4 regions of the Pseudomonas retamae genome follow, and region 3 is predicted to be linked to each of the others. Evidence: predicted binding sites of a transcription regulator. Region 3 holds the regulator's gene; each other region holds the start of a gene.
What was found. The regulator FliA, encoded in region 3, starts transcription of late flagellar genes. The targets are predictions, from matches to a motif close to CTAAAGTTTNNNNNNNNNNNGCCGNTAA.
Positions count from the first base shown of each region.

Region 1: ACGSLL_RS27970 (methyl-accepting chemotaxis protein) is a predicted target of FliA. The motif match lies at 3,652-3,679, and genes of this name have one in related genera.
Region 2: motA (flagellar motor stator protein MotA) is a predicted target of FliA. The motif match lies at 3,938-3,965, and genes of this name have one in related genera.
Region 4: ACGSLL_RS28255 (methyl-accepting chemotaxis protein) is a predicted target of FliA. The motif match lies at 3,547-3,574, and genes of this name have one in related genera.

Region 1 is NZ_JBIEIL010000024.1:16,113-23,351, reverse strand. Features, by position in the region: gene ACGSLL_RS27985 (TonB-dependent siderophore receptor) at 1-1,894, opposite strand, end outside; gene ACGSLL_RS27980 (FecR domain-containing protein) at 1,982-2,983, opposite strand; gene ACGSLL_RS27975 (sigma-70 family RNA polymerase sigma factor) at 2,983-3,483, opposite strand; gene ACGSLL_RS27970 (methyl-accepting chemotaxis protein) at 3,795-5,675, shown strand; gene ACGSLL_RS27965 (SRPBCC family protein) at 5,798-6,265, opposite strand; gene ACGSLL_RS27960 (amino acid adenylation domain-containing protein) at 6,289-7,239, opposite strand, start outside.
Region 2 is NZ_JBIEIL010000004.1:229,072-236,310, reverse strand. Features, by position in the region: gene ACGSLL_RS09885 (molecular chaperone) at 1-515, opposite strand, end outside; gene asd (archaetidylserine decarboxylase) at 593-1,453, opposite strand; gene rhdA (thiosulfate sulfurtransferase) at 1,450-2,286, opposite strand; gene ACGSLL_RS09870 (HDOD domain-containing protein) at 2,329-3,867, opposite strand; gene motA (flagellar motor stator protein MotA) at 4,034-4,885, shown strand; gene motB (flagellar motor protein MotB) at 4,889-5,929, shown strand; gene ACGSLL_RS09855 (toll/interleukin-1 receptor domain-containing protein) at 6,206-6,691, opposite strand; gene ACGSLL_RS09850 (caspase family protein) at 6,691-7,239, opposite strand, start outside.
Region 3 is NZ_JBIEIL010000011.1:200,997-208,235, reverse strand. Features, by position in the region: gene fleN (flagellar synthesis regulator FleN) at 62-892, shown strand; gene fliA (RNA polymerase sigma factor FliA) at 889-1,629, shown strand; gene ACGSLL_RS21590 (chemotaxis response regulator CheY) at 1,797-2,168, shown strand; gene ACGSLL_RS21585 (protein phosphatase CheZ) at 2,186-2,974, shown strand; gene ACGSLL_RS21580 (chemotaxis protein CheA) at 3,029-5,302, shown strand; gene ACGSLL_RS21575 (protein-glutamate methylesterase/protein-glutamine glutaminase) at 5,352-6,488, shown strand; gene ACGSLL_RS21570 (flagellar motor protein) at 6,488-7,228, shown strand.
Region 4 is NZ_JBIEIL010000006.1:283,815-291,053, forward strand. Features, by position in the region: gene ACGSLL_RS14640 (2-hydroxyacid dehydrogenase) at 1-524, shown strand, start outside; gene ACGSLL_RS14645 (methyltransferase) at 558-1,556, shown strand; yybP-ykoY riboswitch at 1,607-1,731, shown strand; gene ACGSLL_RS14650 (TMEM165/GDT1 family protein) at 1,820-2,404, shown strand; gene ACGSLL_RS14655 (M48 family metallopeptidase) at 2,535-3,353, opposite strand; gene ACGSLL_RS28255 (methyl-accepting chemotaxis protein) at 3,611-5,752, shown strand; gene ACGSLL_RS14670 (SOS response-associated peptidase) at 5,852-6,475, opposite strand; gene ACGSLL_RS14675 (putative signal transducing protein) at 6,512-6,772, opposite strand; gene ACGSLL_RS14680 (CPXCG motif-containing cysteine-rich protein) at 6,782-6,964, opposite strand; gene ACGSLL_RS14685 (1-acyl-sn-glycerol-3-phosphate acyltransferase) at 7,107-7,239, shown strand, end outside.

The sequences.
Region 1 (7,239 bases), on a different contig from region 3:
CCCATTGCGTGCCGTCGGTCGGTGCCAGCGGGTTGCCGGCGCTGTCGGCGTAGGAGTTCGGGTTAAACGATTCCGAATAGCTGATATACGGCGCCAGGCCGTTTTCGAACAGATACAGCGCACCGGCGCGACCGGTCAGTTTGGTGCGTCGATCGTTGATCTCGGTGCCGGCAGGGCGTCCTGCTTCGGCGATGCGGTTTTCGTCAGATGTCTCGACCCAGTCCTGACGCAGGCCCAGTGAGAAACGCCACTGGTCCATCTCGATCAGGTCTTGCAGGTACACCCCGGTCTGCTCCAGGCGCCGCAGATAACTGGTCTCACCGTACATATCGATGGCCGAGTTGCCGTACACCGGGTTGAAAGCGTTGATCGGAGCAAGACCGCCGCTGGTCCAGTCGACCACGGTTTTGCGCCGCTGATAGTCAGTGCCCAGAAGCACCGTATGTTTCGTCGCACCGGTGAAAAACTCGGCCTGAAGCATATTGTCGACGATGAACGCATGCAGGCGCTCATCGCCACCGGTGTAATAGCGGTTCAGCTCGTTACTGGTCGGCGAGGTCCAGCCATAGGCGTAGACCTGATCCATGTTTACTTTGGAATCGAGGTAGCGGAAGTTCTGCCGTGCGGTGAAAACATCGTTGAAGCGATGCTCGAACTGATATCCGAAGGATTGCTGGTCACGCGAGTAACCATCGATGCCCGGCTCACCTTCAAAGAAACCCGTCGAGATACGCTGGCCGTTGCGCTGATGGATCGTGCCACTGGCTGGCACGCCGCCGTGGTAGCCGCCATCCGGATCGTGTTGCAGATAAGCCTGCAGTGTCAGCGAGGTGTCTTCGCTGAAGTCGATGCTGAGGGTTGGCGCCAAGGCGTAGCGCTTTTCCTTGTTGTGGTCGAATTGCGTGTCAGAGCGATCCGTTAAACCGGTCAGACGATAGGCAATGCGCTTGTCGTCATCGACCGGGCCGCTGAAGTCAAAACCGAACCCGCGCTGCCCCTGATTACCCACCGTCGCCTGTACCTGATGGTAGGCCTCGTACAGCGGTTTCTTGCTGGTCAGCGCCACCAGCCCGCCGGGTGAACTGCGGCCATACAGCACTGAAGACGGGCCCTTGAGAATATCCACTCGCTCGAGGAAATATGGATCGACTTGCAGGGTGCTGTAAGTACCGCTATCACCCATTGACTTGAGGCCGTCGAGATAAATGTTGTCCACCGAGCCATCGTTGAAACCGCGCATCGCCACATAGTCGTAACGATGGGTCGCTCCATACGGATTGGTCAGCACGCCCGGGGCGTAGCGCATGGCCTGAGAGACGGTCTGCGAGCCCTGGTCATCCATTTGCTCGCGCGTGACCACAGACACGCTTTGCGAAGTCTCGAGCAACGCGGTACTGGTTTTGGTGGCGATCTGGCTGTGCGTGGCGTTGTAGCCCGCCGTGCTGCCCAATGCGTTGCCAAGGGCGAAGCCTTTGATGTCGGTGGTCGGCAGGGCCAGCGCTTCGCTCTCGGCGAGCGGGCGAAGAATGTAGCGGCTGCCATCCTGGCTGACCGCTTCCAGACCCGAGCCGCCGAGCAAATGGCTCAGCGCCTGATCAGTGGAATATTCGCCCCGTACCCCCGGTGACTGCCGCCCCTGAGTCTGCTGCGGGGTCATGGACAGGGTGATGCCCGCCTGACGGGCAAACTGATTCAATGCCTCGTCCAGCGGCCCCGCAGCGATGTCATAGCGTGGGCTGACCGCGCCGGCAGTGACGTCAGCGGCGAGGCTCAGGCCGGGCAATACACCGATACTCAGCGCAGTAGAAAACAGCGCGGCGCGAACAGCGTGCCGCAGCAGACTCGATTCAACGGTGAAATTCAGAGAGTTCTTACAGTGGGCGCGGACAGTCATTGTAGGTTTCCGTAGGAAGTCGCAAACGCTTGGATTGAAGTGCTTACTGACTAAGCCGAAGCCCTTGCGAAAACCCGCCAAAAAATTTCACACCGCACGTTCCACGCTCACCCACCAGCGTGTCCGGTAACGCAATTGCACCGGCAGCGTCTGCGGCAGCACCGCCAACAGCTTGTCCGTGTCCTCCAGCCGGAACACCCCGGACAGGCGTAGATCGGCAATCTGCGCTGCACAATTGAGCACGCCATGACGGTAGCGCCCGACTTCATTGAGAAAATCACCGAGGCGCATATTGCGCGTGACGATCAAACCATCGACCCACGCGCCGGCGTCCATATCCGGTGCCGTCACCGGACGGATCTGCAGGTGGTCGATGCGGTAGCTCTGGCCGGCGAAGGCTTCGATCGAATGGCCACCGGAAACAATGGCAACGCGGCCGCTGGTGACAGTAAGCCGGCTGCAATCGTCGTCCTCACGCAGGATGAAGCGGGCGCCAATGGGCGCGTACATGCCGTGACGACTTTGCACGCGCAGCGGGCGATCGAACGGCGCGCCTTCGTCGGAGCCGCCACAACTGACGATGATCTCGCCGCGAGTGAGTTTGATCAGCCGCTGCTGCGCCGTGTAACGCAGATCCACCGCGCTGGCGGTGTTGAGTTCGATGCGCGTGCCATCGGGTAATTGAAAACCGCGCTGCTCACCCGTTGCGGTGGCGTAATCGGCGCTCCACTGCTGCCAGGCGCCGCTGTCCTTGGCCAGCCACGCGGCGGAACCCATCAGCAATGCGCCTGAGAGCAACTTCAAGGCCTGCCGCCGGCCGAGACCTTGCGCACTGTTTTCCAGGGTGTTGAATGCCACTTGTGCGCCGGGCACCGCACGCAGGTTGCTGCTCAGTTCGGCGTGCAACGACTGCACACGCTGCCAGGCCAGTTCGTGTTGATGATGTTCGGCCCGCCATTGTTCGCACTGGCGGTTCAGGCGCGAATTGCCGTGGTTGTTGCGCAGGCGCAGCAGCCAGTGAATGGCTTGTTTGACCACTTGCGGTGGCGGCTCGGCGCGGCGGCCAAGTGCAGCGTTGTCCAGCGACATCAGTGCGCGTACCGCAAGACGTAACAGTGATATAGCGCCTCGGCGACGTAGCGTTCCACCGAGCGCAACGACAGCCCCAGCTGCTCGGCGATCTGCTTGTGGGTCAGACCTTCGCACTGCGCCAGCAGAAAGGCCTGGCGCACCTTCGGTTTCAATCCTTCAAGCATGCGCGCGATGCTTTCGAGCAGTTCGACGATCAGGGCGCGGGCTTCGCTGCCTGGCGTTTCAGCTTCGGGCAAATGGGCAATGGTTTCCAGGTAAGCCCGCTCGATTTCTTCGCGGCGCCAATGATCGATCACCAAGCCACGGGCGATGGTGCGCAGGAATGCGCGAGGGGCTTTGAGCTCCAGGCGTTCGCTGCGCTGCAGCAGACGAACGAAAGTGTCCTGTGCCAGATCCGCCGCATCCGCTGCGTTGCCCAGCCGCATGCGCAACCAGGTGTTGAGCCAGCCGTGGTGACAACGATAAAGCGTCTGTACCGCAAACTCGGGGGAGGACATGAACGCGACAGCCTGGACGTCACAAATGATAATTAGTCGCATTGTCTTCAAGGGTCGCAGAATTTGCAACCGCTGCTCACGCAACGCGCGGAAAAATCTTCCCTCAGCCGCTCTGGCCCGCCGTTCGGCGGGAATCCGACAGAAACGCGATCCATTTCCAACGCAACCCTAAGATTTCTCCCTCGCGTGCCGACAGACTGGTGAGACATGCGTGCACCAAAGTAGAGCGGCCGGAAGAACGCTGCCTGCGCTGTACATGGAATGTTGCATCCGGAACGCATCCCCACTTTTGGCATAAGAAGTCCCATGAAATGAATCTAAAGTTCAGCCACAAAATTCTGCTGGCCGCCTCGGGCGTCGTGGTCCTGGCGTTCGCGCTGTTCACGCTCTACAACGACTATCTGCAGCGAAGCACCATTCGCCAGAACCTTCAGTCTTCCGTTCAGCAGGCCGGTGACCTGACCGCCAGCAGCGTGCAGAACTGGATGAGCGGGCGGATTCTGGTGCTGGAAAACCTCGCGCAGAACGTCGCGCATCAGGGTAAGGACGCCGATCTGCCGGGGCTGGTCGATCAACCGGCGTTCACTTCGAATTTCCAGTTCACCTATGTTGGCCAGGCCAACGGTGTGTTCACCCAACGCCCGGACGCGAAGATGCCGGACGGCTACGATCCGCGTCAGCGCCCTTGGTACAAGCAAGCGGTGGTCGCAGACAAGACCATGCTGACCCCGCCGTACATGGCCGCGGTTGGCGGGCTGGTAGTGACCATTGCCATGCCAGTGAAAAAGAACGGTGAATTGCTCGGCGTGGTCGGTGGCGACCTGAGCCTGGAAACCCTGGTGAAAATCATCAACTCGGTGGACTTCGGTGGCCTCGGCCATGCGTTCCTGGTCAGTGCTGACGGTCAGGTGATCGTCAGTCCGGACAAGGATCAGGTCATGAAAAACCTGAAAGACATTTACCCGAACACCAGCGTGCGCATCGAGAAGGGCAACCAGAACGTCGTGCTCAACGGCGAGGAGCGGATTCTGTCGTTCACCCCGGTCAACGACCTGCCGAACGCGCAGTGGTACATCGGTCTGTCGATCGATCACGACAAAGCCTACGCGGCGCTCAGCCAATTCCGCACCTCGGCGCTGATCGCGATGTTTGTCGCCGTGGCTGCCATTGCTTTGCTGTTGAGCCTGTTGATCAACGTCTTGATGCGACCGCTGACCACCATGGGCCGCGCGATGCAGGACATCGCTCAGGGTGAAGGCGATCTGACTCGTCGTCTGTCGGTAGAAAGCAAAGACGAGTTCGGCGAACTGGGCAGTGCCTTCAACCAGTTCGTTGAACGGATTCACGCGTCGATATCCGAAGTGTCTTCGGCGACCCGCCACGTGCACGACCTGTCGCAACGGGTCATGGCGTCGTCGAACGCATCGATCGTAGGCTCTGACGAACAAAGCGCGCGCACCAACAGCGTCGCGGCGGCGATCAACCAACTGGGTGCCGCGACCCAGGAGATCGCCCGCAACGCTGCCGATGCTTCGCAACACGCCAGTGGCGCCAGCGAGCAGGCCGACGACGGGCGTCAGGTAGTCGAGCAGACGATTCAGGCGATGACCGAGCTGTCGCAGAAGATCAGTCTGTCGTGCACGCAGATCGAAACCCTCAACGCGAGCACCGATAACATCGGCCACATTCTCGATGTGATCAAAGGCATCTCGCAGCAGACCAACCTGCTGGCGCTCAACGCGGCGATCGAAGCGGCGCGTGCCGGTGAGGCCGGGCGTGGTTTTGCGGTCGTGGCGGACGAGGTGCGTAACCTTGCCCATCGCACTCAGGAGTCGGCGGAAGAAATCCACAAGATGATCACCTCGCTGCAGGTCGGCTCGCGTGAAGCGGTGACCACGATGAACGCTAGTCAGGCGTCCAGCGAGCAAAGCGTCGAGGTGGCCAATCAGGCCGGTCTGCGTCTGGTCAGCGTGACCCAGCGCATCGGCGAAATCGACGGCATGAACCAGTCGGTGGCCGCGGCCACGGAGGAGCAGACGGCCGTGGTGGAAACCCTCAACGTCGACGTCAACCAGATCAACCTGTTGAACCAGCAGAGCGTGGCCAACCTCAACGAGACGTTGAAGGATTGTGATGCGTTGTCGCAGCAGGCCAACCGCCTGAAGCAACTGGTCGATAGCTTCAAGATCTGACCTCAAATCAGACCGCGTTATCGTTCATCGCGAGCAGGCTCGCTCCCACATTGGAATGCATTTCCCTGTGGGAGCGAGCCTGCTCGCGAAAGCGGTCTGACAATCGCCGCAAATCCAAAGCCTTAAACAAACAGCTTCAGCACATTCCCCATCGCATCATCGGCAAACCCCTGCACAAAATCCCTGAACCCCGGCAACGCTTCCTCCCCGCCCGAGGCCGGTTCGGCAATGATCGTCCAGGTTGCGCGGGATTGCCCTTCGCCCAGCGCCTCGACATTCATCGCCGCCCACAGGTTAGCCACGCCCAAGGTGTTGTAAATCGTCGTCCAGGTCATGCTCCGCGCCTGCTCATCGCGGGAGTTGAGCTGCTCGACTACCACATTGCCGTCCTTGAAGATTTTCTTGCGCAGCGAGGACACGCCCTCGCCGGTCATTTCGATGTGCGACAGCGCCGGAATGAAACGCTCGAAAGCGCCAAAATTGCCGACTATCGCCCAGACCTGCGCGGCGTCCGCCGGCACGTGTACCGAAGACATGACGTGGCAGCCATGCGGGTTTTTGATCAGGGTGTCCGGTTGCAGATTGCTCATGGTGTTGCTCCTTTTTTGTGGCGTCAGATGAAGTTGATCTGTTTCAGGTAATCGCAGCCGCGACGCAGCAGCGCCGGGGATTTTTGCGGGTAATGCGCGCCCATCTGCTGCACGCCGGCTTCAGCGTTGGCGTGACCGATCAGGGAGATGTCGCCGATGTCTTCTTCAAAGCCGTTGAGGTAAAAACCGAGCACGCCGAACAGCGCGTTGTCGGCGTCGACCCGGCTCAATTGCTGTTGCCAGTCGGCGACGCTGACTAGCGAAAACTCGCTGCCGGTCTCGCGGAATGAAGCGACGTAGGCGTCCCAGCTCAGCGGCTCGGGGTTGTGCAGGTTGAACACCGCACGGTCAGGCGAATAACGGCTGGCATGGAAGGCGATGAAGCGAGCGAGGAAGTCCACCGGCATCAGATCGAAGTTCAGCGCGAAGGCCGGCACCTGACCGAGCTGGATCGAGCCTTTGAGCATCAGCATCAAACGGTTCTTGTGCGGCTGGCAGACGCCGCTCAGGCTGTTGAAACTGATGTTGCCGGGGCGATACACATTGACCCGCACGCCACGCTCGCGAGCCCGTTCGAGAATGCGCTCGCCAACCCACTTCGACAGGTTGTAGCCGTTGCGGATGTAGATCGGTGGCGTCGTCGCGGCCGGCAATTCCAGCACGCGGCCTGCGTCATCGACGTTGCTGGATGCCGACAATGTCGAGACGAAGTTGAAGACCTTTTTGCTCTGCCCTTCGCACAGGCGCAGCAGGGCGAAGATCGGCTCGACGTTGTCCGCGGCCAGCGACTCGTAATCGAGCACATGGTTGACGTTGGCAGCGTTGTGCACCAGCGCGCCGAACTCGCGATCGAGGCGCTGATAATCTTCTTCGCTCAGGCCCAATTGCGGCCGGGTGATGTCCGCCGCATAGACCCGCACGCGACTCAGATCCAGATGCTCCAGGCGGTTTTCCCGCAGTGACTCGGCAAAGCG
Region 2 (7,239 bases), on a different contig from region 3:
AGCTGATGCAGTTCAAACCACAACTGCTCCGGTGGCGCGCTGTACAGCTGAGTGGCGCGCAGCAGTTGGCCTTTGAGGGCGTGCGCGGCCCTTTGCAGGGCGGTACTGACCAGTGCCGCGCGTTCCTTGCGGTACTTCGGCACAATGCGCAGGACGATCTGTATGTAGCCGATCGCCAAATGGCCTTGCAGTGCCTGGCACAGATTGCTGATCTTGCGCGAACGCTCGTCGAGCATGATCGCCTGATGCAGAAAGTGTCGCTCCAGATGCTGGCAGACGAAATACACTTCCGGGCGCAGCAATTCGAGCAACGCGAGGCGGTTGTCGCTGGGCGTGAGCAGTTGGTTGAGTTCGCCCAGGCACTGATACAACTGGCGGGCGGTTTCGCCGATGTTGGCTTTGGGCAGACGAGCGATCCAGCGCTTGAGGTCGCGCGGGCTCGCTTCGCAAAATGACAGGCGCGGCTGACTCGGAGTCGGGGCGCGCAGCCGGAGTGGGGAATTGGTCTGGCTCATGCCAAAAACCATAGCAGCAAATGGCAGGGTGCGGGAGCAGCACCGTGCTGCACCCGCTGCGCCCGACTGCTTTGTAATCAGGCTTTCGGCAGTGCCAGGCCTTGGCCCATTTGCACTGGCGAACCGGCCACCAGTTCTTCAGCCCACTTCACCTGATCCGGGCCAAACAACACGATCGCCGTCGAACCGAGCTTGAAGCGCCCTAGTTCCGCACCTTTTTCCAGATGAATCGGCGCACGTGCGGCTTCGTCATAGCGAAAGGTTTTCAGCTCACGCTTCGGCGGCGTGACCAGGCCGGCCCAGACAGTTTCGATCGAAGCAACGATCATCGCACCGACGAGAACGACGGCCATCGGCCCGCGTTCGGTGTCGAAGATGCAAGCTACACGCTCGTTGCGGGCGAACAGTTCCGGCACGTTTTCGGCGGTGGTCTGGTTGACCGAAAAGATCCGCCCTGGAATGTAGACCATTTCGCGCAAAGTGCCGGCCAGCGGCATGTGCACGCGGTGGTAGTCCTTGGGCGACAGGTAAATGGTGGCGAAGTCGCCGCCCATGAACGGCGCTGCATTGGCCGCGTCACCGCCGAGCAATTCGAGCACGCTGAAGCTGTGGCCCTTGGCCTGGAATACGCGACCGTGCTCGATCGGGCCGAGCTGGCTGACCGCACCATCGGCCGGGCTGAGAATCGCGCCCGGGGTCTGGTCCAGCGGACGCGCGCCGTCCTTCAGGGCGCGGGTGAAGAAGGCGTTGAAGTGCTCGTACGCGGTCAGGTCTTCGACCAGCGCTTGCGACATGTCCACCTGATAACGCTTGGCGAACCACTGGGTGAAGGCATTCTTGAACCAGCGCACGCGGCACTCGGCAATGCAGCCAGCCAGACGCGACAGCAGGTGATGCGGCAGCAGGTACTGGCTGAGGATAAACAGACGCTCTTTCATTGATTTTCCTTGGAAGCTTGAATCTCGACGGGCGTGTCGGGGTGGTTGCCCCATTCGCCCCAGGAACCGGCGTAGCCTTTGACCCGCGGATAACCGAGGGACTTGGCCACCAGATACGTGAAGCCCGACCGGTGATGGGTCTGGCAGTGGGTAATGATTTCTTTGTTCTTGGTGATCCCGAGCTGTTCGAGGATCTTCGGCATATCGGTGCGGATGCGTAGCTGACGCGCTTGGTCCATGCCGGCGGTCCATTCGAAATTCACCGCGCCGGGGATGTGGCCGCCCTTGGCAGCGAGGACTTTCTCGCCGGAATATTCCAGCGGCCCGCGCGCATCCCAGATCGCCAGATCGGCGGCGCCGAGGCGGCTTTGCAGGTACTCGCGGGTAGCCGTCGGCTCGTCGTGCAGGGTCAGCGCCACCGGGCCACCGACGGCGGCCGGCACCTGAATCGACATGGGCATGCCATCCGCAAGCCACGCCGGCAGGCCACCGTCTATATAGTGGTATTTATTGTGGCCGATCACATCGAGCAGCCAGATGAACCGTCCGGCCCAGCCGCCGCCCTCGTCGTCATAGACCACGTAGACCGCATCCGGGCGATGCCCCAGCTCACCGAACAACGCCTGCAGATCGGCTTGCGCTGGCAACAGGCCCGGTGCCGGTGGTTGGCCGAGCTGGGTGCGTTTCGGGTCGACAAAACGTGCGCCGGGCAAGTGACCTTCGGCATACCGGGCAGGGCTGGTCAGGTCCACCAGAATCAGTTCCGGGGACTCCAGGCGCGGCAGCAGATCGCTCGGCTCGATGACGAGCGGCAAGCCAGAGAAGTCAGACATGTGAGGTCTCCAGAGCACAAAGGGGAGGATTGTAGCGCAGGCTCATCGGCCACGGCTGCTAAAGCTGTGCAGGGCTTTTTCGATGCATTGTGCGGTCTTGCCGAAGGCCTGCACGGTGATATCGGCGAACGGCCCACCGCCTTGGTCGGCAACCACGATCATGATCACCCGGCCGTTGTTGACCAGCGAGCGCAGGAATAAATGTTCGCCACGGAACAGCGTGCGCAGGCTCGCTGGCAACAGCGCGGAAAATTGCGCGTTGTTTTCCGGGGTGATGCGCACCTGCGCCTGTTGCGACAGCAAGCGTTGCAGCACTTTGCTTTGACTGACGACGAAGCTCAGCGCGCCGGCTTCCTTCGGCAGGCCGGCGGTCTGATGCACGCGCAGCGTCGAGTGCGTGCGGTCGGCCATCAGAATCATCACCCGGCGCATGCCGCTGGCCACCAGCGCATCGCGCGCGGCGACGGTCAGGCTCATGGCGTTGGTGAAGCGGCTCGGTTCGGCGAGCAGCTCGGCGCATTGCCGACGCCATTCGCTGAGGTCATCGGATGATGGCGCCGCCGCAGGCAACATTCCCGCCGGCAAGCGTCGCGTGCCCCACGGCCACAGCAGCCCAACCGCCGGGTGCCACAAGTCCGGCATGGCGTGCTGGCGCGCGCTGTTCGCCGCTTGCTGGTGCAGCTGTTGCTGCACTTCGTCCATCGGGATCTGTAGATAAAGGCTGGTCAGGTACTGCCAGCGCTCACTGTGCGGACTGTCCCAGGCCTGATGCGCCGACAGTGCCAACCCGTTGGCCAGCAGCACGGTGTTGGCCGGCTGATTGAGCCAGCGGCGCAGGGTCGGGTCATCGTCGAGGCGGTTTTGCTGACGCAGCGGATGTTCGCTATCGCGGGCGATACGCAACACCTTCACCAGTTCACGCTGTTCGTTGAGCAGCAATTTATAGCCTTGCTGGACCCAGATCGGCAGATGCCAGGCCTCAACCAGCGCATCGGCAATTTTCAGCAGGCGCACGCCAAACAATTGCTTCTCAACGAGATGCGCCGGTTCGCGTTTGTGGATCACCCGCAGCTCCCATTCCTCAAGCAGTTGCGGAAAGGTCAGCGCTAGCGGCCACAGCGGTGACAGAAACAGCAGGCTGCCCCAATGAATGTCCTGCCACAGCCGCGCCAGGCGACTGGCAAAAAAACCGTTGGCCTGTTGCGTCGCGTGCTGGCTGATCAACTGCAACTGGCGTAGAGCCTTGGGGATCTGCATCTGCGGTTCGGCGGGCAGGCGTGCGAGCAGTTCTTCGGTTCGAGCGAGGCCAAGGCGGTTGATGGCGACCTCGAGATTTTCCGCCGGCGTGGCCATCGTGCCGTGGGTGTGACGATTCGCCTCACGCAGGATGCTCAAGGCCAGCGCCGGGCTGTCCTGCATCAGATCGGCGATGTCGCGCAGCGAGCTGCGATTGTCGCGGATTGCCCGGCAGACTTTGTCGTGAGCGGCTTGCGGGACGGGCAGGCGGACGCTGTCGAGCAGCTTTACCCAGCCGTCGAGAGTGGTCGGTTTTGCGTGTGGGACGTTCGTTTCATTAGCCATGTCTGGACGGAATCTTCACTGACTGTAGACGCGCCCGGCATGGGCTAAATTGGCTTTTCGCCTGAACTGGCTATAGTCTGGCGCAGTTTTGCCGATAAGTAGAAGAAGAGATTTTTTAACTTCCGAATATGACCTTGAACCCGACTTAAACAAGTACCTTCTACCTATGGCTAAAATTATCGGCATCATCGTCGTATTCGCGAGCGTGCTCGGCGGATACGTGCTCTCCCACGGCAAGATTGCCGCCCTGATCCAGCCCTTCGAGGTGATGATCATCGGCGGTGCAGCACTGGGCGCGTTCCTCCAGGCAAACCCCGGCTACATGACCATGCACGTGCTCAAGAAATCCCTGAGCATGTTCGGTTCGCGTTTTACCCACACCTTCTACCTGGAAGTGCTCGGGCTGATCTACGAGATCCTCAACAAGAGCCGCCGCGAAGGCATGATGGCGATTGAAGGCGACATCGAAGACGCCGCCGCGAGCCCGATCTTCGCCAAGTACCCAGCGGTGCTCAAGGATGAACGCATGACCGCGTTCGTCTGTGATTACCTGCGCATCATGTCCTCCGGCAACATGGCTCCGCACGAGCTCGAAGGCCTGTTCGACATGGAACTGTACAGCCTGAAGGAAGACCTCGAGCACCCGTCGCACGCGGTCAACGGCATCGCCGATGGCATGCCCGGTTTCGGTATCGTCGCGGCGGTACTCGGTATCGTGGTGACCATGGCCTCGCTGGGCGAAGGCGACCAGGCGTCGATCGGTCTGCACGTCGGTGCGGCACTGGTCGGTACGTTCTTCGGTATTCTCGCGGCGTACGGTTTCTTCGGCCCGCTGGCGCACTCGCTGGCTCACGATGCCAAGGAAGAACTCAACGTCTACGAAGCCATCAAGGCCTCGCTGGTGGCCTCCGCATCCGGCATGCCGCCGTCGCTGGCCGTTGAGTTCGGGCGCAAGGTTCTGTACCCGGCGCACCGTCCGAGCTTCGCCGAGCTGGAACAAGCGGTTCGCGGTCGATAAGTCATGGAAAATAATCAGCCGATCATAGTCAAGCGCGTCAAGCGCATTGCCGGCGGGCACCACGGTGGGGCGTGGAAAATCGCCTTCGCCGACTTCGCCACGGCGATGATGGCGTTCTTTCTGGTGTTGTGGCTGCTGTCCACGGCTACGCCGGAACAGAAAATCGCCATCGCCGGTTATTTCAAGGACCCGGTCGGTTTCTCCGAAAGTGGTACGCCGTACATCATCGATCTGGGCGGTACGCCGACCCTGGCGCCGGAAAATACCCTCAACCCGGAAGTGAAGTCGCAGCCGCAGCCCGATAAGGTCACGGTCGACACTGAGCAGGTTGAAGGCATGGCCGAACAGGTCGAGAAGGAGCGTCTGGAGCTGTTGCTGCAAGAACTGCAGAACAAGGTCGACGAGAACCCGCAGCTGCAGAAGTTCAAAGACCAGATCCTCTTCGAGATTACGCCGAACGGCTTGCGCATCCAGATCATGGACGCCGAGAACCGGCCGATGTTCGACTCAGGTTCCGCACGCCTGAAGCCGTACTTCGAAGACATCCTGCTGGCCATGGCCGACACCATCAAAGCGGTGCCGAACAAGATCAGCATCAGCGGCCACACCGACGCCAAGCCGTACATCGGCACCGGCGACTTCGGCAACTGGGAACTGTCGGCCAACCGCGCCAACGCCGCCCGGCGTGCCTTGGTCGCTGGCAGCTACCCGGATGCGCAAGTGGCGCGGGTGGTCGGTTATGCCTCGTCGGCGCTGTTCGACCGCGAGAACCCGTTCAACCCGGTCAACCGCCGCATCGATATCGTCGTGCTGACCAAGAAGGCCCAGGCAGCCATCGAGGGTGCACAGGGCGCCGATGCCGCCAAGCCAGCGGATCAGAGTCAGAACGGGGCTGCGCCGGCAACGCCTGCTGATCCGAATGCACTGCCGGCGGACCAGCAACCGGTGCCTGCGCATGAGCTGCGTGAGCGGTTGAATCTGTTTGATGATGCCGCGCCGAAGCCGGCTGAGCCGGGTGGGGCGGCGCCAGCGCCGAAGCAGTGATGGATAAAAAAGCCGACAGTGATGTCGGTTTTTTTTGCCTGGTTTTCGGCTTGAGGATTACTGTGCCGCGAAGGTCGCAGCCCCTCACCCCAGCCCTCTCCCGAGGGAGAGGGAGCCGATCGGGGGATGCTGGAGCTCAACGTCGACCTGATCGTGCTCTGCTGAATCCATGATCGCTGCGATCTTTAAGGTCGGCGAACAGCGCAAGACACCTCACCCTAGCCCTCTCCCTCCGGGGGAGGGCTAGGGTGAGGGGCTCTCAGGCATGACAATGGTCTAGAACCCGCGCCGAATCCGGGTTTTCAGCTGTTCATGAAAGAACTCGGCATTGCGCTTGTAGCTGCCCTTGATCGACTCATTGATCGAATCCAGCGCCATTGAGCGTTTGCTCAAGACTTCATCCCGATAGGCGTCGATGAAAAAATCCAGATCACTGTTGGTGCTCAGCTTCGGCCATTTATCCAGATAAAGTGGCAGCTCCGCCGGGCCGGTCTTGAACGAACAGATGCGGCGATTGCTGATGGTCGCTTCGCCAATCTCGAACGGCACCCACCACGACAACGCCGTCTTCTCCGAAACTACCGCCAGCAAATGCGTGCACTCGGTAATGTTGCGCGTGATCACCCCGGTGATGTCGTCGGTGGTCTGCGATTCCGGATCAAGCACGTCGAGGTAAGTCTTGATTTTCGCCTGGGTCAGGCGGGTATTGATGGCGATCGCGTGGGCGCGGTCCATGTGGCGGTAGCTGATGAATACGGGCATCAGAAATGTCCTTTGATCGCGAGTTCGCGGTAATAGGCGCCGAGGGCCGTCAGGCGGCAGCCAGTGGAGTGAAGGGCGGCGTAGTACATGTGTTCGGCGTCGACCGGTTCGATCAGGCTGTGGCGGTTGCACTTCTGCAACTGGGCGAAGATCTCGCCATGCTCGGCCACAAACGTCGCTTCGGTGGGTTCGTAGCTGGGGTCGAGCGCGAACACCGACTCGGCTTCGGCGAACCAGTCCGGCAACTTGCGCAGGATTTCCTTGGGAATCAGCGGCGAGACCTCGCGCAGGGCAATGAACTGCGAAACGTTGGTCTTGAATACCGGGCGCTGCTCCCAGGCGTCGAGCGCATTGTCGACGAAGGAATACAGGCTGCCGGGGGTGATCTTGCCGAGGATGTTCGCCGCACCGCCGTGCAACGCTTGCAGCAGCAGACCGGTAAAGACGCCGTGCTGGGCGCCCTCCATGGCCGGCTGCTCTTTCTTGCAGGCAGTCAAAATGGTCAGGCCTTCGCCGATGGCACTGCTTTCGCTGCGCAAGGCGCGCAC
Region 3 (7,239 bases):
ATCCGGAACGCGCAGCCAGTAATGTGGCCTCCGTCTATGCAAGACAAGGTAAAGAAATAACATGGGCAGCATGCATCCCGTACAGGTGATCGCGGTGACCGGCGGCAAAGGTGGCGTCGGCAAGACTAACGTGTCAGTGAACTTGTCGCTGGCGCTGGCAGAGCTTGGCCGTCGGGTCATGCTGCTGGACGCCGACCTCGGTCTGGCGAACGTCGACGTTCTGCTGGGGCTGACCCCCAAACGCACGCTGGCCGACGTCATCGAAGGCCGGTGCGAATTGCGCGACGTGCTGTTGCAGGGCCCGGGCGGGATTCGCATCGTGCCGGCGGCGTCCGGCACGCAGAGCATGGTCCACCTGAGCCCGGCGCAGCACGCCGGCCTGATTCAGGCGTTCAGCGACATCGGCGACAATCTCGACGTGCTGGTGATCGACACCGCTGCGGGCATTGGTGACTCGGTAGTCAGTTTCGTCCGCGCGGCGCAGGAAGTGTTGCTGGTGGTGTGTGACGAGCCGACCTCGATCACCGACGCCTACGCACTGATCAAACTGCTCAACCGCGACTACGGCATGAACCGCTTCCGCGTCCTCGCCAACATGGCGCAGAGCCCGCAGGAAGGCCGCAACCTGTTCGCCAAGTTGACCAAGGTCACGGACCGTTTCCTTGACGTCGCCCTACAATACGTAGGCGCCGTCCCGTATGACGAAAGCGTGCGCAAGGCCGTGCAGAAACAACGCGCCGTCTACGAAGCCTTTCCACGCTCCAAATGCGCCCTGGCCTTCAAGGCCATCGCGCAGAAGGTCGACACCTGGCCGTTGCCGGCCAACCCGCGCGGCCATCTGGAGTTTTTCGTCGAGCGTCTCGTGCAGCAAACCGCAGGGCCTGTGATATGACCGCCAGTGGCATGAATCTTTACAAGAAGTCGGCGCGTGACGCGCAGTACGAATTGATCGAGCGTTACGCGCCACTGGTCAAGCGCATTGCCTATCACTTGCTGGCACGGTTGCCGGCCAGTGTGCAGGTCGAAGACCTGATCCAGGCCGGGATGATCGGCCTGCTCGAAGTGTCGACCAAATACGACGCCAGCAAAGGCGCCAGTTTCGAAACGTACGCGGGCATTCGAATCCGCGGCGCGATGCTTGACGAAGTACGCAAAGGGGACTGGGCGCCACGCTCGGTCCACCGCAATACCCGGATGGTCAGCGACGCAATTCGCTCGATTGAAGCTAAAACCGGCCGTGACGCTAAAGATCACGAGGTTGCGGCCGAACTCCAATTGAGTCTCGACGATTATTACGGGATTCTGAATGACACTTTGGGCAGCCGCCTGTTCAGTTTCGACGACCTTTTGCAGGACGGCGAACACGAAGGGCTGCACGAGGATGGCGCCAGTGCTCATATGGAGCCGTCACGCGATCTGGAAGATGAACGCTTCCAGACGGCGCTGGCGGACGCGATTGCCAATTTGCCGGAGCGTGAGCGACTGGTGTTGGCGCTGTACTACGACGAAGAACTGAACCTCAAGGAAATCGGTGAAGTCCTTGGCGTCAGTGAATCGCGGGTCAGCCAGTTACACAGCCAGTGCGCGGCCCGTTTGCGGGGGCGTTTGGGGGAGTGGCGAGCGCGCTGAAGGCAGTGTGGGGACACTGCGAAACGAGGCTGGTGCGGTGGTAAGCGGCGCCGGTCTCGATCCGTTGTGCTCCAGACAAACTTTAAGTGCTGCGCCGATTGATTGAAGTGGCGCGTCCAGGTGCTGGGCGCGTTTAAGACTGCTTGGAGGTCGAATTGAACAAAGACATGAAAATCCTCATCGTTGATGACTTCTCAACGATGCGGCGGATCATCAAGAACCTGCTGCGCGATCTTGGGTTCACCAATACCGTCGAGGCCGACGATGGCGTAACCGCCATTCCGGTCCTCAACAGCGGCAGCATCGACTTTCTGGTAACGGACTGGAACATGCCGGGCATGACCGGTATCGACCTGCTGCGCCACGTGCGCGCCGATGAAAAACTCAAGCACCTGCCGGTGCTGATGGTGACCGCTGAAGCCAAGCGCGAGCAGATCATCGAAGCCGCTCAGGCCGGTGTGAACGGCTACGTGGTCAAACCTTTCACGGCTCAGGCGTTGAAAGACAAAATCGAGAAGATTTTCGAACGCATCGGCTGAGAACGCGCGGGGGAGCTATGGAGCATAACGAATCTTCACAGGGCGATTTTGAATCGACCCTGAAAAAACACGCGGTCGAACTGGTCGAAAGCCTTGAAAAAGGCAGGTTCGGCGACGCGGTGCAACTGATCCATGAGCTCAATCAGACCCGTGACCGTGGCCTGTATCAGGAAGTGGGCAAGCTCACGCGTGAACTGCACAGTGCGATCGTCAATTTCCAGATCGATCCGCACATGCCGCAGGCCGAGGAAGTGTCACAAATCACCGACGCCACCGAACGCCTGGGCTATGTGGTCAAGCTGACGGAAGCCGCGGCCAACCGCACCATGGATCTGGTGGAAAGCGCCACGCCGGTGGTCAACAGTCTGGCTGATGAAGCCCAGACGTTGAGCGCCGATTGGGGTCGCTTCATGCGTCGCGAGGTCGGGGCTGAAGAGTTCCGCGAGCTGGCGCGCCGGGTCGACGGTTTTCTGTCACGCAGCAGCACGGACAACCGTGCGGTGTCGAGCAATCTCAACGACATCCTGCTGGCCCAGGATTACCAGGACCTCACCGGTCAGGTGATCAAGCGCGTGACCCAACTGGTCACCGAAGTCGAAAGCAATCTGCTCAAACTCGTGCTCATGGCCAGTCAGGTCGACCGCTTTGCGGGCATCGAACATGACCGTGCCGCGATGCTTGCGGAAAAAGATCCACAAAAACATCTCTCGCAGGGTGAAGGTCCGCAGATTCATGCCGATAAACGAGAAGACGTTGTGTCCGGTCAGGACGATGTGGACGATTTGTTATCCAGCCTTGGATTCTAAGAATTTCTGAATTCGGGTTTTTTGGGTTTTTAGACCTGTAGGAGCACCCCATTAATGAGCTTCGGCGCCGATGAAGAGATCCTTCAGGATTTCCTGGTTGAGGCCGGCGAGATTCTTGAGCAACTGTCCGAACAACTGGTCGAGCTGGAAAGCCGCCCGGATGACGCAGATCTGCTCAATGCAATTTTTCGCGGTTTCCACACTGTAAAAGGGGGCGCCGGCTTCCTTCAGCTCAATGAGCTGGTGGAGTGCTGTCACATCGCCGAAAACGTGTTCGACATCCTCCGTAAGGGTGAGCGTCGCGTTGATGCCGAACTGATGGACGTCGTGCTCGAGGCACTGGACGCGGTGAACAGCATGTTCAGCGAAGTCCGCGAGCGTGCGCCAATCACCGCCGCCACGCCGGAGCTGCTGGCCGCGCTGGCGCGTCTGGCCGAGCCGCAAACCGCTGACGAAGCCCCGGCTTCGCCAGTGGCCGAGATGATCGAAGAACTGGTCGTCGAAGGCGACGCATCCGGCGACATCACCGATAACGAATTCGAGCAGTTGCTGGACTCGCTGAACGCCGTCAAGGCCGAAGCCGAAGCCCCGGCCGCTGCGGCCCCTGCGCCAGCCGCCGAGGTGCCGGCCAGCGATGAAATCACTGACGCCGAGTTCGAGTCGTTGCTCGATCAGCTGCACGGCAAAGGCCAGTTCGCCGTTGACGCAGTCGCACCGACCGCCGCAGCGCCCGCCGCACCGGCCAAGGGCGACAGCTCCGACATCACCGACGATGAATTCGAAGCGCTGCTTGATCAGTTGCACGGCAAGGGCAACTTTGCTGTCGATGCGCTGGAATCGGCAATCGCCTCGGCACCTGCAGCCGCCGCCCCGGCAGCCGCCGCAGCCGGCAGCGACCTGATCAGCGATCACGAATTCGAATCGCTGCTCGACGAATTGCACGGCAAAGGCAAGTTTGACGCCGGCGCTGCCACTGCTGGCTCCGCATCAAGCGTGGCCATGCCGGCCGCCAAGGCTCCGGCTGCTGCCGCTGCTGCTGCGCCAAAAGCCGCGCCTAAGCCTGAACCAAAAGCCGAAACGCCAAAACCAGCCGCCGCTGCTGCACCGGCCCCGGCCCGTGCGCCTGCCTCGCCACCGCCTGAAAAACCGGCGAGCGAAGCCGAGACCACCGTGCGCGTCGACACCGCGCGGCTCGACGAGATCATGAACATGGTCGGCGAGCTGGTGCTGGTGCGTAACCGTCTGGTGCGTCTGGGCCTCAACAGCGGCGACGAAGCCATGTCCAAGGCCGTGTCGAACCTCGACGTGGTCACCGCTGACCTGCAGACCGCCGTGATGAAAACGCGGATGCAGCCGATCAAGAAGGTCTTCGGGCGCTTCCCGCGTCTGGTTCGCGACCTCGCTCGTCAGCTCAAGAAAGAGATCAACCTGGAACTGGTGGGTGAAGAAACCGACCTCGACAAAAACCTTGTCGAGGCCCTGGCCGACCCGCTGGTCCACTTGGTGCGCAACGCCGTCGACCACGGCATCGAGTCGCCGGAAGAACGCGAAGCCTCAGGCAAGGCCCGTGGCGGTCGTGTGGTGCTGGCGGCCGAGCAGGAAGGCGACCATATCCTGCTGTCGATTTCCGACGACGGCAAAGGCATGGACCCGAACGTGCTGCGTGCAATCGCGGTAAAACGCGGGGTGATGGACAAGGACGCGGCCGATCGCCTGAGCGATACCGAGTGCTACAACCTGATTTTCGCCCCGGGGTTCTCGACCAAGACCGAGATCTCCGACGTGTCCGGCCGCGGTGTCGGCATGGACGTGGTGAAGACCAAGATTTCCCAGCTCAACGGTTCGATCAACATCTACTCGACCAAGGGCCAGGGCTCGAAGATCGTCATCAAGGTGCCGCTGACCCTGGCGATCATGCCGACGCTGATGGTCATGCTGGGCAACCAGGCGTTTGCGTTCCCGCTGGTCAACGTCAACGAGATCTTCCACCTCGACCTGTCGACCACCAACGTCGTCGATGGTCAGGAAGTGGTGATCGTGCGCGACAAGGCGCTGCCATTGTTCTACCTCAAGCGCTGGCTGGTCAGCTCCGCCGCTCACGAAGAGCAGCGTGAAGGCCATGTGGTGATCCTTTCGGTGGGCACCCAGCGGATCGGCTTCGTCGTCGATCAACTGGTCGGTCAGGAAGAAGTGGTCATCAAGCCATTGGGCAAAATGCTGCAGGGCACTCCGGGCATGTCCGGCGCCACCATCACCGGTGACGGCCGCATTGCACTGATTCTCGATGTTCCAAGCATGCTCAAGCGTTACGCCACAAAGCGTATTTGAATCCGGGGCGGCGGGGCGCTGACGTCCCGCTGCACCTAATGGAGTGTTTATGGCAGTCAAAGTCCTGGTGGTGGACGATTCGGGGTTTTTCCGCCGCCGCGTCTCGGAAATTCTTTCTGCGGATCCGAGCATTCAGGTGGTCGGCACTGCAACCAACGGTAAAGAGGCGATTGATCAGGCGCTGGCGCTCAAGCCGGACGTGATCACCATGGACTACGAGATGCCGATGATGGACGGCATCACGGCAGTGCGGCACATCATGCAGCGCTGCCCGACCCCGGTGTTGATGTTTTCCTCGCTGACTCACGAAGGCGCGCGGGTAACCCTCGATGCGCTGGACGCCGGCGCGGTGGATTTCCTGCCGAAGAATTTCGAAGACATCTCGCGCAATCCCGAGAAGGTCAAGCAACTGCTCTGCGAAAAGGTTCACAGCATTTCGCGCAGCAACCGTCGTTTCAGTGCCTACAGCGCCCCGGCGCCTGCCGCTGCGCCAGCACCGACGCCTGCTCCGGCAGCATCGAGCTACAGCAGCCACAGCAGCCCTGTTCCGGCGCGTCCGGCACCTGCACCTGCGCCAGTTCGCGCCTCTGCGGCCAGCGCTTCGTCAGCGGCACCGAAACGCAAAGCCTACAAACTGCTTGCCATCGGTACGTCGACCGGCGGGCCGGTTGCGCTGCAACGTGTATTGACGCAACTGCCGGCGAACTTCCCGGCGCCGATCGTGCTGATCCAGCACATGCCGGCGGCGTTCACCAAAGCGTTCGCCGAACGTCTCGACAAGCTCTGCCGCATCAGCGTCAAGGAAGCCGAGGACGGCGACATTCTGCGCCCGGGCCTGGCTCTGCTGGCGCCGGGTGGCAAGCAAATGATGATCGACGGCCGTGGCGCGGTGAAAATCCTCCCGGGCGACGAGCGTCTGAACTACAAGCCTTGTGTCGACATCACCTTTGGCTCGGCGGCGAAATCCTACGGCGACAAAGTGTTGGCGGTGGTCTTGACCGGCATGGGCGCCGACGGCCGCGAAGGCGCGCGTCTGCTCAAGCAGGGCGGCAGCGCGGTGTGGGCGCAGGACGAAGCCAGTTGTGTGATCTACGGCATGCCGATGGCCATCGTCAAAGCTGATCTGGCCGACGCGGTGTACAGCCTCGATGACATGGGTAAACACATCGTCGAGGCGTGTCTCTGATGGATGTTCTCAGCCTTATCGGCCTGATCATGGCGTTCGTCGCCATCATCGGCGGCAACTACCTTGAAGGCGGCCACCTCGGCGCGCTCGCCAACGGTCCGGCGGCGCTGATCGTGCTCGGCGGCACCGTCGGCGCGGCGCTGCTGCAATCGCCCATGAGCGCGTTCAAACGTGCCATGCAGATTCTGGCGTGGATCTTCTTCCCGCCGCGGGTCGACCTGGCCGGCGGCATCGACCGCGTAGTCAACTGGAGCCTCACCGCGCGCAAGGAAGGCTTGCTCGGGCTCGAAGGCGTCGCCGATGCCGAACCCGACAGCTACTCGCGCAAGGGTCTGCAATTACTGGTCGACGGTGCCGAACCGGAAGCCATTCGCAGCATTCTCGAAGTGGATTTCTACACTCAGGAATCGCGCGATATCGAAGCGGCCAAGGTCTTCGAAAGCATGGGCGGCTACGCGCCGACCATCGGCATCATCGGTGCGGTGATGGGCCTGATTCACGTCATGGGCAACCTGGCTGATCCGTCGCAACTGGGTAACGGCATTGCCGTGGCATTCGTCGCAACGATCTATGGCGTGGCCAGTGCCAACCTGATCCTGTTGCCGGTGGCCGCCAAGCTAAAGTCAATCGCGTTGCGGCAGTCGCGTTATCGCGAAATGTTGCTGGAAGGAATCCTGTCGATCGCCGAAGGTGAAAACCCGCGCTCTATCGAGTTGAAGCTTCAGGGCTTCATGGATTGATGGGGGGAATG
Region 4 (7,239 bases), on a different contig from region 3:
TTGAACTCGAAGGCAAAACCCTTGGCCTGCTCGGTCACGGTGAACTCGGCGGCGCCGTGGCGCGGCTGGCCGAAGCGTTCGGCATGCGCGTGTTGCTCGGGCAGATTCCGGGGCGCCCTGCCCGCCCCGATCGCGTGCCACTGGATGAACTGCTGCCGCAGATCGACGCCCTGACCCTGCACTGCCCGCTCAATGACCACACCCGCCATTTCATCGGTGCACGCGAGCTGACCTTGCTAAAACCCGGTGCGTTCGTGGTCAACACTGCACGCGGCGGCCTGATCGATGAGCAGGCGCTGGCCGAGGCCCTGCGCAACGGGCACCTAGGCGGCGCGGCGACGGATGTGCTGAGTGTCGAGCCGCCAGCTCAGGGCAATCCGCTACTGGCAAACGACATTCCGCGCCTGATCGTCACGCCGCATAACGCCTGGGGCAGCCGCGAAGCACGCCAGCGCATCGTCGGCCAACTCAGTGAAAACGCGCAGGCGTTCTTCAGCGCTAAGGCGCTGCGGGTCGTCAGTTGATAAACTGCGGCACTTTTTTTTCGAGGAGCAGTTATGGATCCGCGCAGTGAAGTACTGCTTCGTCAGCCTGAATGGTTTCAAGGTTCGTTGTTGCTCGCCGGTTTGCCCGCCGACGATTTGCTCGGACGCCTGCCAAATGCCTTCGGCTGGTGCTGGCATGCCGGCGATCAAGCCGCGCTGGAGGCCCGTTTCGAAGGTCGCAGCGATTTTGGCGTGAACATCCCGGAACGCGAATTCGACAGCGCGGTGGTGTTCCTGCCCAAGTCCAAGGACCTGACCGATTACATCCTCAACGCCGTCGCCTCGCGTCTGGCCGGTCGAGAGGTGTTTCTGGTCGGGGAAAAACGCAGCGGCATTGAAGGTGCGGCGAAACAGCTCCATCCGTTCGGCAAACCACGCAAACTCGACAGCGCTCGGCATTGCCAGCTCTGGCAGGTCACCGTAGCCAATGCGCCTGAAACCAAATCGCTGGAAAGCCTGGCGCAGACCTACGAACTGCCGTCGGCCGAAGGCCCGCTGAAAGTCATCAGCCTGCCGGGGGTGTTCAGCCACGGTCGCCTCGATCGCGGCAGCGCCCTGCTGCTGGAGCATCTGGACAAGCTGCCAAGCGGCCATTTGCTCGACTTCGGTTGCGGCGCTGGCGTGCTCGGCGCAGCGGTCAAACGTCGCTACCCGCACAATCAAGTCACGTTGCTCGACGTTGATGCATTTGCTGCCGCCAGCAGCCGTCTGACCCTCGCCGCCAATGGCCTTGAAGCCGAGGTGCTGACCGGCGATGGCATCGATGCTGCACCGATGGGTTTGAGCGCAATTCTGAGCAACCCGCCATTCCACGTCGGTGTGCACACGGATTACTTCGCAACGGAAAACTTGCTGCGAAAAGCGGCCAAACATCTGAAAAACGGCGGCGAACTGCGCTTGGTCGCGAACAGCTTCCTGAAGTATCAGCCGTTGATCGAAGAGCATCTGGGCGTCTGTGCAATCAAGGCCGAAGGCAATGGTTTCCGGATCTATCGGGCCAAGCGCGGCTGAAACCGCTTTGCAAAAAGTCGCTTGCCCAAACGGATTAGCCTAGGCAGAATCCGCTCCGTCCTAGGGGAGTAGTCTCCCACGAGCGCCAAGCTCGTCCGGCATACGTCAACATACTTGATCCTCAGATCATGGCGTATGCGACCCAAGCGTCCGCACCAGACGGATCGCAGGGTTTGACAAGACCTATGACACGCACACCTTACCCGGGGCGGGAAGGCTGTACGTGTCATAGCCGTGTCGACCCGCCCCTTAGGAAATCCCTGATGCTGGACTCGTTACTCGTTCCCACCGCAATCGTTGCCTTGGCCGAAATCGGCGACAAGACGCAACTGCTCGCGCTGATTCTGGCCGCTCGCTTCCGCAAACCCTGGCCGATCATCGCCGGGATTGTCGCCGCGACCCTGGCTAACCACGCGGCAGCCGGTGCGGTCGGCGCCTGGTTCGGCAGTTTCTTCTCCGACAGCGTTCTGCACTGGATTCTCGCCGCCAGCTTCGCCGCCACAGCCCTGTGGACGCTGGTGCCGGACAAGCTCGATGACGACGAAGCCAGCACCGCGCGAAAGTTCGGCCCGTTCCTGACCACGTTGATTGCGTTCTTCCTTGCCGAAATCGGCGACAAGACCCAGATCGCCACAGTGATGCTCGCCGCGCAGTATCCGGAATTGTGGCTGGTGATCATCGGCACCACCGTGGGCATGCTGATTGCCAACGTGCCGGTGGTATTGGCGGGTAATTTCGCGGCGGACAAGTTACCACTGACCTTGATCCGTCGCCTCGCGGCTTCGGCGTTTTTCATTCTGGCAATTGTCGCGGTGTACAAGGCGATGCAGAGCAGCGGCTGGGTTTAACCCTGAGAGAAGGATCGTTCCCACGCTCTGCGTGGGAATGCAGCCGGGGACGCTCTGCGTCCCATTGGAACGCGGAGCGTCCCTTGATGCATTCCCACGCGGAGCGTGGGAACGATCACCGTCAAGCTGATCAGGATTTGGGGGCTTTTTCGTAGAGCGGCATGACTTTCGGAATCGCCGCCTGCAACGAGGCAATCCGGCTGGTCGAGGCCGGGTGGGTGCTCATGAATTCCGGCGGCGAACCTTCCGAAGCCTTGCTCATCTTGTCCCACAGGGTAATCGCCGCATTCGGGTTGTAGCCGGCGCGGGCGGCCAGTTCCAGACCGATCAGGTCGGCTTCGTTTTCATTGGCGCGACTGTTGGGCAGGGTCATGCCGTAGTTGGCCACGGTGTCGGCCAGGGCCAGGCTGTCCTGACCGAGACCGAACAACGCACCGGCGCCCTGCTTGGCCATCTCGATGCCATAAGCCTTGGACATCGCTTCGCGACCGTGCTCGCGCAAGGCGTGGGCGATTTCATGCCCCATGACCGCAGCGATTTCATCGTCGGTCAGCTTCAGGCTGTCGATCAGCCCGGTGTAGAAAATGATCTTGCCGCCAGGACCGCAGTTGGCGTTGAGTTCGTCGCTCTTGATCAGATTGACCTCCCACTGCCACTGCGCCGCATCCGGACGGAAATTCGGCGCCTGGGCGATCAAGCGGTTGGCAATCGCCTGCACTCGCTTGGCCTCGGGGCTGGTCTTGTCCAGCACACCTTTGCTGGACGCCTCGCCAACAGTTTTCTGATACGACTGGGCATACATCTGGTCGACCTCTTGCGAGGACAGCATGCTGAACATGTACTGCTTGCGCTCCACCCCGACGGCGCCGCCGCTGGTGGTGTTGACCGACTGACAACCGGCCAGCAACAGCGCTGCGCTCAGTGCACTAACAACCAATGTCTTGTTCATTGAAAAGCTCCCTGAAAACCTGTGGCGTATCCTAGGCGGGTAATTGTATAGACGCCAGATACAACGGACATGTAGCAGTGGCTTCTCAGACATTTCCCGCATTGAAAAAAATCCCGGCGACCGCCAGCCACACAACTACTGCGTCACGCAGCAGCCGATTTACGACATGTCAGACCGATTCCGACCAGCGCCACTCATGGCCCCGCAGCAGCCGCCGATAAAACTTTCGCAGATATTCTCTTGCCTGCGGAGCTCCCATGAAGTTCAAGTCGATCCAGTTTTCCGTCGCCGCCCTGGCCGGCGCCATTGTCCTCAGCGTGGTCGCGGCGCTGGTGCTGTATGCGCTGTTTGCCGGCGCGCGCACTCAGGCAATGGTGCAACAACGCACCCAGGCGCAGTTCGAGCAGGTCATCGAGCAGCGCCTGACCGCGCTGGCGCAAACCCAGGTCAGCCAGATCCAGCGGGAACTCGAAGCACCGCTGCTGATTGCCGGCGGCCTGGTGCGCGTCAACGCGCTGCTCGGTACGCCGGGCGCCGATGGCCAGCCGCGCCTGAGCGTCAGCCGCGAGCAACTGATCAGCCTGATCAAAGAGAACGTCGAAAAGAACCCGAAGATTCTCGGCACGTACATTGGCTGGGAAAAGAATGCGCTCGATCACAATGACGCGGCCTACGTCGGTACCAGCGTGGTCGGCATCGACGCAAGCAACGGGCGCTTTCTGCCGTGGTGGTTCCGCAACGAGGACGGCACCCTCGGCCTCGACAAACTGGTCGACGTCGATGACCAGAAAACCCTGTCGACCGGCGTGCGCGCCAGCGAGTACTACCTGTGCTCAAAGGAAAACAAGAAACCCTGCGTGATTGATCCGGCGCCGTACAAGGTCGGCGACAAGGTCGTCATGCTCGCCTCGTTTATCGAACCGATCATGCTCAACGGCGCTTTCCAGGGCATCGTCGGCGCCGATCTGTCGGTGAACTTCATTCAGGAAATGCTGCTGGGTGCCAACCAGAAACTCTACAGCGGAGCCGGCGAAATGGCCCTGGTCGGTGGCAATGGCCGGATCGTGGCTTATACCAAGGACCCGAGCAAATTCGGCGAGAAGGTCAGCGACATTCTCGATGCCGAACAGTCCGCCAACATGGCCAACCTCAAGCGCGGCGAAGTGACTTACTCCGTTAACAAGGAAAAGGGCCGGATCGAGTTGTACCTGCCGTTCGGCATCGGTCAGACCGACGCACGCTGGACGCTGATGCTGCAACTGCCACTCAACGCGGTGATGGCCGATCTGCAAGCGCTGCAGGCCGACCTCGATGCCCAGCGTAAATCCGACACCTTCGGCATGGCCATGGTCGGTTTGCTGATCGCCGGCCTCGGCTTGCTGGTGATCTGGCTGGTCGGCCATGGCATCGCCCGGCCACTCAAGCAGATGGTCGCCATGCTCAATGACATCGCCCAGGGCGAAGGCGATCTGACTCGCCGCCTGAGCAGTGACCGCAGCGATGAACTTGGCTCGATTGCCAAGGGCTTCAATACCTTCCTCGCCAAACTGCAAGCGATGATCACCCAAGTGGTGACCTCGGTGCAGAGCGTCAGCGATTCTTCGGAACACACCGCCGACATCGCCATTCGCACCAATATCGGCATCCAGAAACAAATGGCCGAAATCGATCAGGTCGCCACGGCCGTGCAGGAGATGACCGCCACTGCGCAAGACGTGGCGCGCAATGCCACCCAGGCGGCGCAAGCCGCGAGCCATGCCGATCAGGCGGCTACTCAGGGCATGCAGATCGTGCGCGACACCTCGAACTCGATCGGTGTGCTCGCCAAGGAAATCGGCAAAGCGGTCGACGTGGTGCAAAACCTGGCCAAGGACAGCGAGAACATCAACGCGATCCTTACAGCGATTCGCGGGATTGCCGAGCAGACCAACCTGCTGGCATTGAACGCGGCAATCGAAGCGGCGCGCGCCGGCGAGCAGGGTCGCGGCTTTGCGGTGGTGGCGGACGAAGTGCGCAATCTGGCGCAGAAAACCCAGCAAGCCACCGAAGAAATCCAGTCCATGATTCAGCAACTGCAACAAGGCACCCGCGATGTGGTGCGGGTCATGGAAGACAGTCAGAACCGCACCGACGAAAGCGTGCAACACGCCGCGAAAGCCGCCGAGGCGCTGGAGACGATTACTCATGCCGTGTCGGTTATCAACGACATGAACACGCAGATCGCCAGCGCGGCGGAAGAACAGAGTGCGGTGGCCGATGACATCAATCGCAACGTGATCAATATCGGTCAGGTGGCCAACGAAGTGGCGGGCGGCGCGGATGAATCGAGTTCGGCGAGTGCAGGGTTGACCAAACTGGCGGAGCAGCAGCGGCGGTTGATCAATCAGTTCAAGGTCTGATCTGGAGGCCTCATTCGCGAGCAGGCTCGCTCCCACAGGGGAATGCATACCAACTGTGGGAGCGAGCCTGCTCGCGAAGACGCCGGCACAGACAACTCATTAACCCGGGGTCAAACACTCCGGCCCATTCAGCTTCGGATCATTCACCAGATTCGCCAACACCCGCTCGCGCAGCGCCGCCGGCTCACTGGCGAGCAAGCCCTGCAACACATGCAGCGGTGTTTCCGGATCAAGCCATGCCGCCTGCCCCGCCTCATCGAGAATCAACGGTCGGCGCTGGCTGGCCGCCGGCTGGGTGATGACAGCGGTGCTCAGCCAGACCTGTTCCTGCACCGGATACGCCTCCCAGATCGCCGCAAAAAACAGCGATGAGCCCTCCCCCGGCGTCAGCCAGAACGGACGCTTGCGCTGGGTCCCGCGCCATTCGTAAAAACCGTTGGCCGGCAGCAGGCAGCGACGCAAGCGCAGTGCTTCGCGGAACATCGGTTGCTCGGCCACGGTTTCCGCTCGCGCATGGGCGGGGGTCTTCGACAAGTCAGTCAGCCACCGCGGCGTCAGCCCCCAACGCGCGCGGGCCAGCGTGCGCGCACCGTCTGCATCGGCGCGCAGCATCAGCACTGAATCATTGGGGGAAATGTTCCACTGCGCCTGCTGATCGGCGGGAAAACCTGGCAAGGCCGCGAAGTCGCGGTTCCAGCGAAACAGGGCATAACGTCCACACATGGGGCAACACGACTCTTGAATAAAACCGACGCCAGCCTAACAGACCAGCGTACCGGGGTAGCTTTCCGGTTCATCGCCGGGCAGCGGCAGCGCGGCATTGTACGCGGTGATCAGCTCGCGGGCGTATTCGGCCTGATCGTTATCCACCGACAACCACAACAGCCCGAAAATCGGCAGTTCGCCCGTGCCACCGAGCAGATCGCGGCCAATCAGGTGTGCCTCGATGCCTTCGCTGGCAAGCATGCCCTTGAGCATTTCGCCTTCCATCAGGCTGGCCGGTTCGTAGATTCGCTGCATACGCGCCCCTTATTCGTTTTCGTTGAAGACTTCCAAGTGCCATTCATCTTCATGCACCTGCAAAACAAAGGTGATCGGCCGGCAGCACACCTGACAGTCTTCTATGTAAGTCTGATCGCCAGCGGACAGATCCAGCGTCGTTTCGACTTCTTCACCGCAATACGGACATTCGTACACTGCATCTTCCAGCATCGCGGTCTCCCAAGTGACTTGTGCGTATAATCGCCGGTCTATTTGCAGGGCTATTGGTGTCTGGCTATTTTTTCAGACCGTGCCCCGCGGGTTTTCGATCAAACCCTTTACTTACCCTAGCCGTTTCCAACAAGAGAGCATGATGGGCGAATTCGATGCCATCCGACCTTACGACGACAGCGAAGTACCCGTGGTACTGGCAAGACTGCTCGGCGACAAGGCGTTTCTAGATATCCTCACCCACTTCCGCTTCCCGCGCTTTGCCGGTGCCTTCG